Regions from separate parts of the Peribacillus sp. TE19612 genome, predicted to be linked through region 2. Evidence: riboswitches for the same ligand, from Rfam matches in the RefSeq annotation. Region 2 holds a riboswitch; each other region holds the start of a gene.

Region 1 (3,270 bases), on a different contig from region 2:
GTGTATCCGCTTAGGAAGTGGAACATTGCCTGTTCTTTGGAAAGCTTGCTGATTGGAGGCAGAACGCCTGAAGCATCAGCTGTTAAGAAAATGATTGTATTTGGATGTCCTGCAATACTTGGGTTCACGATGTTATCGATCGCTTGCATTTGGTAAGCAGCACGAGTGTTTTCAGTCAATGAACTGTCATCATAGTTCGCTACACGCGTATCCGGATCAACAACAACATTTTCTAATACAGCACCAAAACGGATTGCATCGAAAATTTGCGGTTCTTTTTCACGTGAAAGGTTGATCGTTTTCGCATAGCAGCCGCCTTCGATGTTGAATACGCCGTTAGAAGACCAGCCGTGCTCGTCATCGCCAATCAATTTACGGCTAGTGTCTGCTGATAAAGTTGTTTTGCCTGTACCGGACAGTCCGAAGAATAAAGCGACGTCCCCTTCACGTCCTACGTTAGCAGAGCAATGCATTGGAAGGATTCCAGCCTCTGGAAGTAAGTAGTTCATGATCGAGAAGATCGATTTTTTCATTTCTCCTGCATATTCCGTTCCGCCGATCAGGATCGTACGGCGTTCAAAAGAAACGATGATGAACGTTTCGGATGTAGTTCCGTCCACTTCTGGGTCCGCTTTGAAGTTAGGTGCAGAAAGGATCGTGAATTCAGCTTCGTGACCTCTCAGTTCCTCTTCGTTTGGACGGATGAACAAAGTATGGGCGAAAAGGTTATGCCAAGCATATTCATTAACAACACGGATGGGAAGACGTGATGATTCGTCTGCACCAGCGAAACCTTTAAAAACAAAAATCTCTTCTTTTGCTTTTAGGTAGTCAACTACTTTATTATATAGTTTATTGAACACATCTTCGGAAATCGGCCGGTTCACGGGACCCCAATCGATTTTATCTTTAACTGATGCTTCTTCCACGATATATTTATCTTTAGGTGAACGACCAGTATATTTGCCAGTTTCAGCTTTTACCGCGCCGGTTGATGTTAAAACGCCTTCATTTCTGCTAAGTACTTTTTCGACCAATTGAGGAACTGATAGTTGAGTTTGCACATTGTTTCCTGTTAATAATTGGTGTAACTCATTAGAAACATCTACAGAATTCATATATGAGGTACCTTCCTTTGTTTGAGTTTTTATATTACAATTAGTATAACACATTCATTTAATTAGTCTATACTATTTCTTTTAATTTGTGATTATTTTCAGCTAGCCGCATTAATCATTTTAATCCGGCAGGAACCGAGTCAGGATAATCGCATATACTTTCATGAAGAAAAATTTATTTAAATAGGAAGTTAGTAAGCAATATATGTCTAATGGGAAAGTCAGGATGTCGTTCCTTTTCGATGTTCAATACTTTATTATTAATGGCAATTTACAACATTTCTATTCGTATTTTGCGTTGTAAACCCCTCTAGGACGTTGTATCAACATGTTTTTTCAAATGAACGCCATTCTGGGTGGAAATGTTCTTTTTAGAAAAGCATTGACAAATTCCAGCCAAATACGATAATATCTTAAATTGTACGGATTCTCTTATCCCGAGTTGGTGGAGGGACAGGCCCTTTGAAACCCAGCAACCTGCCATATTGAACTTGACTCCAAGATCGATCGCCGAAAATAAAGCGAAGGTCTTCAAGGAATAGTGGTGATGGTGCTAACCTGAGCAAGGTAAAAAACCCTTGAACGATAAGAGTGAAAGGATAGAAGACAGAATTTTAAACCTTTCCTCATTTGCCAGGGAAGGTTTTTGTGTTTTTTATAAGTAATTCTGTGTCTATAGTTGAAACTAATGAGGGAAACGAGTTCCGTAAAAATCAGGCTTATGCCTACAACATACTAACTTCCAAGGAGGAAATATGATGTCAAAGAAACGTCTATTTACTTCTGAATCTGTTACAGAGGGCCATCCGGACAAAATTTGTGATCAGATTTCAGATTCCATTTTAGATGCTATCCTAGCTAAGGATGCAAATGCACGTGTTGCGTGTGAAACTAGTGTAACTACAGGTCTTGTACTTGTTGCTGGTGAAATTACAACGTCCGCTTACGTGGATATCCCGCGTATCGTTCGTGATACGGTTAAAGGAATTGGCTACACACGTGCGAAATACGGTTTCGATGCTGAAACTTGTGCCGTTTTGAGTTCCATTGATGAGCAGTCTGCCGATATCGCAGCTGGTGTCGATAAGGCATTGGAAGCTCGTGAAGGAAACATGTCAGATGAAGAAATCGATGCAATCGGTGCAGGGGACCAAGGTCTTATGTTCGGATTCGCTTGTAATGAAACAGAAGAGCTTATGCCGCTTCCGATTTCATTGGCGCATAAACTTTCATTCCGCTTGACTCAAGTTCGTAAAGATGAAACTCTTGCTTACCTACGCCCTGATGGTAAAACACAGGTAACCGTGGAATATGATGAGAATAACCGTCCTGTACGTGTAGATACAATCGTCATCTCTACACAACATGATGCAGAAATTACGCTTGAACAAATTCAAGCCGATCTAAAAGAACATGTGATCAAAGCTGTCGTTCCAGCCGAGTTGATCGATGCAGATACTAAGTACTTCATCAACCCGACTGGCCGTTTCGTAATCGGCGGACCTCAAGGGGATGCTGGTCTTACTGGACGTAAAATCATCGTTGATACTTACGGCGGATACGCTCGTCACGGCGGCGGTGCATTCTCTGGAAAGGATGCAACTAAAGTTGACCGTTCTGCTGCATACGCTGCACGTTACGTTGCGAAAAACATCGTGGCAGCCGGCCTTGCCGACAAAGCGGAAGTTCAATTGGCATACGCAATTGGTGTGGCAGAGCCTGTATCGATCTCTATTGATACGTTCGGAACTGGTACAGTTAGCGAAGAAGTCCTTGTTGACCTAGTTCGCGCAAACTTCGACCTTCGTCCAGCTGGAATCATCAAAATGCTTGACCTTCGTCGCCCAATCTACAAACAAACAGCTGCATACGGACACTTCGGCCGTACAGATGTCGATCTTCCATGGGAACGCACGGACAAAGCAGAAACATTAAAAGCACAAGCGTAATTCATATAAAAAAAGGTGTCCCGCTATTTGCGGGGCACCTTTTTTATGGATTAACTTAGCCGTCTGCGGGAATAATTCAAGAAATCCCAAAGAAATTCAACTTTAAGGGCCATACTAGCGATTTACTCGTGAGTTTGGAGCAAATACACGTGAGTTTCAGCGATTTACTCGTGAGTTAGGAGCAAATACTCGTGAATTTCAGC
Region 2 (3,270 bases):
ATTCCAGTATTTTAACACATGGAAACACCCTCCCTAATGCTAGAGGGAGGGTACTTCCATCCAATTATTTATTAACCATGTTAGCAGGATCGACCCATGCTTTGAATTCATCTTCCGTCAGGAACTCCAGTTTCAATGCCGCTTCTTTTAACGTGGAGTTGTCCTTGAAGGCAGTTTTGGCAATCTTGGCTGCTTTTTCATAACCGATATGCGGGTTCAATGCTGTTACCAGCATAAGGGAACGCTCTACATTTTCTTTAATCTTATCTTCATTTGCAGTGATGCCAACCGCACAATTATCGTTGAAGGAATGAATGCCTTCCGTCAATAATTTGACCGTTTGCAGGAAGTTATAGATGATGACTGGTTTGAATACATTCAATTCAAAGTTACCTTGGCTTGCTGCAAAGCCAATTGTAGCATCGTTACCCACGATTTGTGTCGCAATCATGGTAAGCGCTTCGCTTTGGGTCGGATTGACTTTACCTGGCATGATGGAGCTGCCCGGCTCGTTTTCAGGAATGGCAATTTCTCCGATTCCGCTTCTCGGTCCACTTGCAAGCCATCTGACATCGTTCGCAATTTTCATTAAATCCGCCGCCAATGCTTTCAAAGCACCGTGTGCGTAGACGATTTCGTTATGGCTAGTCAATGCATGGAACTTATTATCAGATGTGACAAAAGGATATCCTGTATCCGCTGCAATTTGTTTGGCAGAAAGTCCCGGGAATTCTTTATTTGTATTGATTCCGGTTCCTACAGCCGTTCCGCCTAGAGCAAGGTTCAATAGTTTTTGGCTGCTTTCCTCAATCATCGCCAAATCTTTATCGAGCATCGCTTTCCAACCGGAAATTTCTTGTCCTAATGTTAAGGGTGTAGCATCTTGAAGATGTGTCCGGCCGATTTTCACGACATCCCAAAATTCTTTTTCTTTTGTATCGAATGTATCACGAAGTGCTTTGATGGCAGGAACCAATTTTTCAGCGACTTCCATAAAGGCTGCAATATGCATGGCAGTCGGGAAAGTATCATTTGAGCTTTGTGCCTTGTTAACATCATCATTCGGGTGAAGGATTTCCGATTCACCATTTTCTTTTAACCATTCATTCCCTTTGTTAGCGACCACTTCATTCACATTCATATTACTTTGCGTACCGCTTCCCGTTTGCCAAACTACAAGCGGGAAATGTTCATCAAGCGTACCTTCAAGGATTTCGCCGCAAATCTTGACGATGGCGTTCTTTTTAACTTCGGAAAGATCACCAAGATCATAGTTCACCTTTGCAGCAGCTTGTTTAACGTATGCAAATGCACGAACCAATTCAATCGGCATTTTTTCGTTACCGATTTTGAAATTGTTACGGCTTCTCTCAGTTTGTGCTCCCCAATATTTATCAGCAGGAACTTTCACTTCACCCATCGTATCTCGTTCGATTCTGTATTCCATGTGTTCTCCTCCTAAGTTTGCACTATTCATTGAAGAAATTTTGCATATGAAATGAATAATGTCGTATTATTCTTTCTCTCCATACATTGTACAAACTTTATTATTTTAAAGCAAAAATATCCCGCTGACCCTTTCCATATTTCTGAAAAATCCTAGGCCATTCATATTTAGATGAAAATTTGGATATTCTTTTTTGACACATAAAGTGTAGGCACCGCTAGGCTTCAATTGACCTGGCCATGAACACCAACACATCATCACTCCCAAAATGTCCTTGACAGTATTTTGTATATATAGTAAATTCAAAAGAAATTGAATAATCTAAACTCTTATCGAGAGAGGTAGAGGGAATGGCCCGATGACACCTCAGCAACCTTCATTTGTTTCAAACCAATGAAAAGGTGCTAATTCCACAAGTTTATGAACTTGGAAGATAAGAAGAATGACTCGTCACTACTTAATCAAAGTCTTCTTCTTAAAGAAGACTTTTTTTTATTTTATTTAACTCAAAGGAGCAGTGAAAACCATGTATAAACCTGAAACATATCTTGCTCAATTAGGAAATCGCAGTGAAACGGCGACAGGAACAGTCAATCCGCCGGTATACTTTTCAACAGCTTTTCGCCACGAAGGAATCGGTCAATCGACGGGATTCGACTACACAAGGACAGGTAACCCTACCCGCCAGCTATTGGAGCGATCCATCGCCGATCTGGAAAAAGGAGACCAAGGCTATGCCTGCAGTTCAGGAATGGCCGCCATCTCCACTATACTCGCCCTTTTTAAATCTGGTGATGCGTGGATTGTCAGTGAAGATCTTTATGGCGGTACATATCGGCTGTTAGAACAAGGTTTTAAAAAATGGGGATTGCAGTGTGACTATGTAAACACTTGTTGTTTGGAGGATATCGAAAAAGCCATCACTCCTCACACGAAAGCCATCTTCATCGAAACTCCCACTAACCCTCTTATGCAGCAAACGGATATTAGCGCCGTTGCCGCATTGGCTAAACGATATAATTTATTGCTAATCGTTGATAACACTTTTTACACGCCTCTTATTCAACAACCCATCTTGCTTGGAGCGGATATTGTGATTCACAGTGCAACCAAGTATCTCGGTGGTCATAATGATGTGCTCGCCGGACTGATCGTTGCTAGCGGCGCTGAATTATGTGATGCACTTGCCTTCCATCATAATGGCACTGGAGCTGTCTTGAGCCCATTTGATTCTTGGCTGTTGATGCGCGGAATGAAAACCCTGGCATTGCGGATGGAGCGGCATGAAAAGAATGCCAAGATACTTGTAGATTACTTATCGGAGCATGATTGTGTTACGGACGTATTGTATCCAGGCCGAGGCGGCATGATTTCTTTCCGCATCATTGATGAAGCGGCGGTCAACCCATTTTTACAATCGCTCTCATTAATTTCCTTTGCAGAAAGCCTTGGAGGGGTCGAAAGCTTCATCACCTATCCTGCCACACAAACACATGCCGATATACCGCTTGAAGTCAGAACGGCAAACGGGGTTTGTAATCGATTGCTCCGCTTCTCCGTTGGCATAGAAGATAGCGACGATTTGATTGGTGACTTGCAGCAAGCATTCGCACATGTAAAAAGGGAGGCACTACGATGACAGATCATGATTTTAGCTTTGAAACGAAATTACTTCATAATCAACATAAATTCGATCCGGTAACGGGCGGTGTGAGCGTCCCCATTCAGCATGCATCGACTTTCCATCAATCCGATATCGATCAATTCGGCAAATATGACTACAGCAGAAGCGGGAACCCAACTCGCGAGGCACTTGAAGATAT
Region 3 (3,270 bases), on a different contig from region 2:
CGATCCATTATTTCCCGGCTGAAACCGTGGAAAACCAATCAGGATTGCAATGATGCCACAAAGTCCAATCAGGATTGGGTAATATGAATACGGCAAGATGCTTAACGGAGAAATTTTTGCTACCCCTGCTGCAACAAGCAGTTGTGCTCCATATGGGATCAACCCTTGGATACAACATGCAAAAATGTCAAGGACGCTCGCCGATTTCCGCGGATCAATTCCATATTTTTCAGCAATATTTTTGGCAAGTGGCCCGGCAATGATAATCGAAATCGTGTTATTTGCCGTTGAAAGGTTCGTCAAACCAACAAGCCCCGCAATGCTGAATTCCGCCCCTTTTTTCGATTTGCTATTTCGCGTCACAAGGTGGAGTAGAAAATCGATACCGCCATTATGTTTGATTACAGCTACCATACCTGCAATTAAAATGGCAAGGAAGGAAATTTCATACATTCCAGCCATTCCTTCTCCAACTTTTTGGATGACACCCAACGGTTGATAACTTCCATCCGCCAACCCGATAATTCCGGCAAATACGATTCCGATCGAAAGGACCAAGAACACATTGACTCCTGCCAATGCAGTGACCAATACGCAAAGATAAGGAAGAATCTTCACCCAATCATAAGACTGTTGGGAAATGTCAGCTTGTTCACCCATCGTTAAAATTCCTAGGATGGCACATGTGATGATGGCTGCAGGTAAAACGATGAAAAAATTCACTTTAAACTTATCCTTCATTTTCGTTCCCTGAGTTCGGACTGCAGCGATTGTCGTATCTGAAATGAATGAAAGATTATCCCCAAACATCGCACCACCAATAACGGCCGCCATTGAAAGGGCAAGCGAAATATCTGTTTGCTCACTAATTCCAACCCCAATAGGTGCCAGGGCAACAATCGTTCCCATGCTTGTCCCCATGGATAGTGAAATAAAACAAGCGATGATGAAAATTCCTACCATTAATAGATTTTGGGGAAAAACAGCTAAGGCAAGATTCACTGTTGATTCAACTGCCCCCATACCATTGGCAACTTCGGAAAAAGCTCCGGCTAAAAGGAAAATGATTACCATTAACATAATATTGGCGTCACCGGCACCTTTACAGAAGATATCAACCTTTTCATTGAATGTCTCTTTCCGATTCATCGCCAATGCAGCTGCCGATGCAATGGATATCGCTACAATCACCGGAAATGAATAAAAATCTTTAGTGATGATTCCGGACCCAATAAATAAAATTAAAAATACGACAAATGGGATCAATGCCCATGGATTCCCTTTATTGTTTGCACTCATGATGTACACCTCTTTTTATTTTTCCCGCGACATGTGTCACAGCTCTTATTCTATTAACAGTTTTCGCAAATAACTCCAATTTGAACCTACCTGATTATCCAGTCATGGAGCTGTAGCAAAAAACTGGCATAAAAAAGACCCCTTCTATTTAACAACAAGAAGAGGTCTTTTAATTTATAAAAAACACCCTCCTTATCTTTCAGGCGAAAATCAGCCTGCTGGATTTGGCACAGCACTCCATTTAAGTCCGCTGCCGAGACATCTTCGGGCCAGTCCCTCCGTCTCTCTTGATAAGAAGATTACATTATATAATTTATCAAAAATTACGATGCCTGCCAGAAAAGTACCACGCTGGAACTTGCCTGAGTTCGTGACATCGAAAGTCGTTTTGAAAAGCAAATATAACAGTACAGCATTTCGCCTATTTTCGCAAGGGGTAATTTTTAAAGTGTTTCACATGTACTCCTTACTGTTTATAAAGAGATCTAAGTTGATTGGAGCGGGGGTGCGAGATTTCTGCGGGAAAAGCGAGTCCTGGAGGCAACGTCAAATTGTATAAACCATAAAAAAATGCAGACAAACTCGATTTCCACCGAGTTGTCTACATTCTGAGAAATCTAATGAACTCTCAGCAAATTTGTTGGATTAGGTTAGGTGTATTATTTTTAGTCGAGTTTACATCAGTCGATACTTCAAATGCTTCCATCTGTTCCGAATCGAATGACTTTAAATACCGTTGCAGATATGCAGGATCATTAATGGAAGGATTCAACCAATCTTTTTCATCTTCTGGTTTTAGGATGACAGGCATGCGGTCATGAATGCTGGTCATTAGCTCATTTGGCACAGTTGTTATAACGGAGCACGAATAGATGCTGATGCCTTCAGGAGATTTCCAGGATTCCCAGAGACCGGCCATTCCAAATGGAGCATGATTCTTCAGTTTTATTCGCATCGGTATTTTTCTTTCTGGTGTCTTCTTCCATTCATAAAAAGAGTCAGCGATTATCAAGCATCTCTTCTTCTTATACGCATTCCTGAAGCTTGCTTTCTCAGCAATGGTTTCCGCTCTGGCATTGATCATTTTGTAGCCCGCTTTTTCGTCTTTTGCCCAGAAAGGAATGAGTCCCCACCGAAGATATCCAAGCCGATTCCTTACCCCGTCATTAATGACGGAGAGCACGGATTGGGAGGGAGCAATATTGTAGCTGAATTGGTATTCCTCATCAAATGACCCTTGAATATCAAACCGTTCTTTTATTTCTTCTATGTCAGTGAAAAGAGTGAAACGTCCACACATAATATCGCCACCGTATTAAGATTTATTACAGTGTATCAAATGGAACGGGCAGTCACAAATCAGCGTTCTAAAATCCTGATATCAGTAAATGGTTGATTAAATAATTCGCTGGAAATCAAAAGAGTGCCAAGGACTTCTCTTTCATCTTCAGCTTTAATGATTTCCGACAAAATTAAGGTACTGCCATTCCTAACCGTTACTTTATATTCATTCATGGAATCCCTCCTCAAAAGGCTAGATGGTTGTTATTATAAACCAAAAACCCACAAGTATCAGTATTGAACTTAGCAGAGTCATGGAAAATCTACATGCCTTTATACTTTAAATGGTTAGTCGAACGAAGCAATGCCTGGGACCATGAATCCTTGTGAAGGAGGCGCAAAAAACTGTCCATGAATGATTCATGGACAGTCTGGGCGCTTTAAAGGTTTTTCGCTTCAATACTGAAGATAACATTAAGGAAAGCCCCAACAGTCGATACGAAAAGAAACGCTCTTTCTAGTAAGACCGAATTGGAGTTGCCGCCATCCCATGTCCATTATTTAAAATGCAGCAAAACCTCATTTATTAAATGCCCTGCCAGTGTAACGGTCTTATTATTTTCGTCCAATGAAGGGTTCACTTCAGAGATATCAAATGAGAGGATCTTTTCATTCGATACGATATGCCTA

Evidence for each region. A riboswitch is a leader RNA that binds a small molecule or an ion and turns the genes downstream of it on or off. The one in region 2 is predicted to bind S-adenosylmethionine.
Region 1: linked by a shared signal. The riboswitch ahead of metK (methionine adenosyltransferase) and the one ahead of ACZ9AO_RS07485 (methionine biosynthesis PLP-dependent protein) in region 2 are both predicted to bind S-adenosylmethionine.
Region 3: linked by a shared signal. The riboswitch ahead of ACZ9AO_RS01525 (Na+/H+ antiporter NhaC family protein) and the one ahead of ACZ9AO_RS07485 (methionine biosynthesis PLP-dependent protein) in region 2 are both predicted to bind S-adenosylmethionine.

Annotation. Positions count from the first base shown of each region.
Region 1 covers NZ_JBWCCL010000013.1:33,137-36,406, forward strand. The annotation lists gene pckA (phosphoenolpyruvate carboxykinase (ATP)) at 1-1,118, opposite strand, end outside; SAM riboswitch class I at 1,548-1,710, shown strand; gene metK (methionine adenosyltransferase) at 1,874-3,067, shown strand.
Region 2 covers NZ_JBWCCL010000003.1:323,865-327,134, reverse strand. The annotation lists gene fumC (class II fumarate hydratase) at 65-1,447, opposite strand; SAM riboswitch class I at 1,774-1,887, shown strand; gene ACZ9AO_RS07485 (methionine biosynthesis PLP-dependent protein) at 1,974-3,086, shown strand; gene metC (cystathionine beta-lyase) at 3,083-3,270, shown strand, end outside.
Region 3 covers NZ_JBWCCL010000001.1:321,570-324,839, reverse strand. The annotation lists gene ACZ9AO_RS01525 (Na+/H+ antiporter NhaC family protein) at 1-1,299, opposite strand, end outside; SAM riboswitch class I at 1,489-1,596, opposite strand; gene ACZ9AO_RS01520 (SOS response-associated peptidase) at 1,928-2,599, opposite strand; gene ACZ9AO_RS01515 (hypothetical protein) at 2,659-2,814, opposite strand; gene hutG (formimidoylglutamase) at 3,138-3,270, opposite strand, start outside.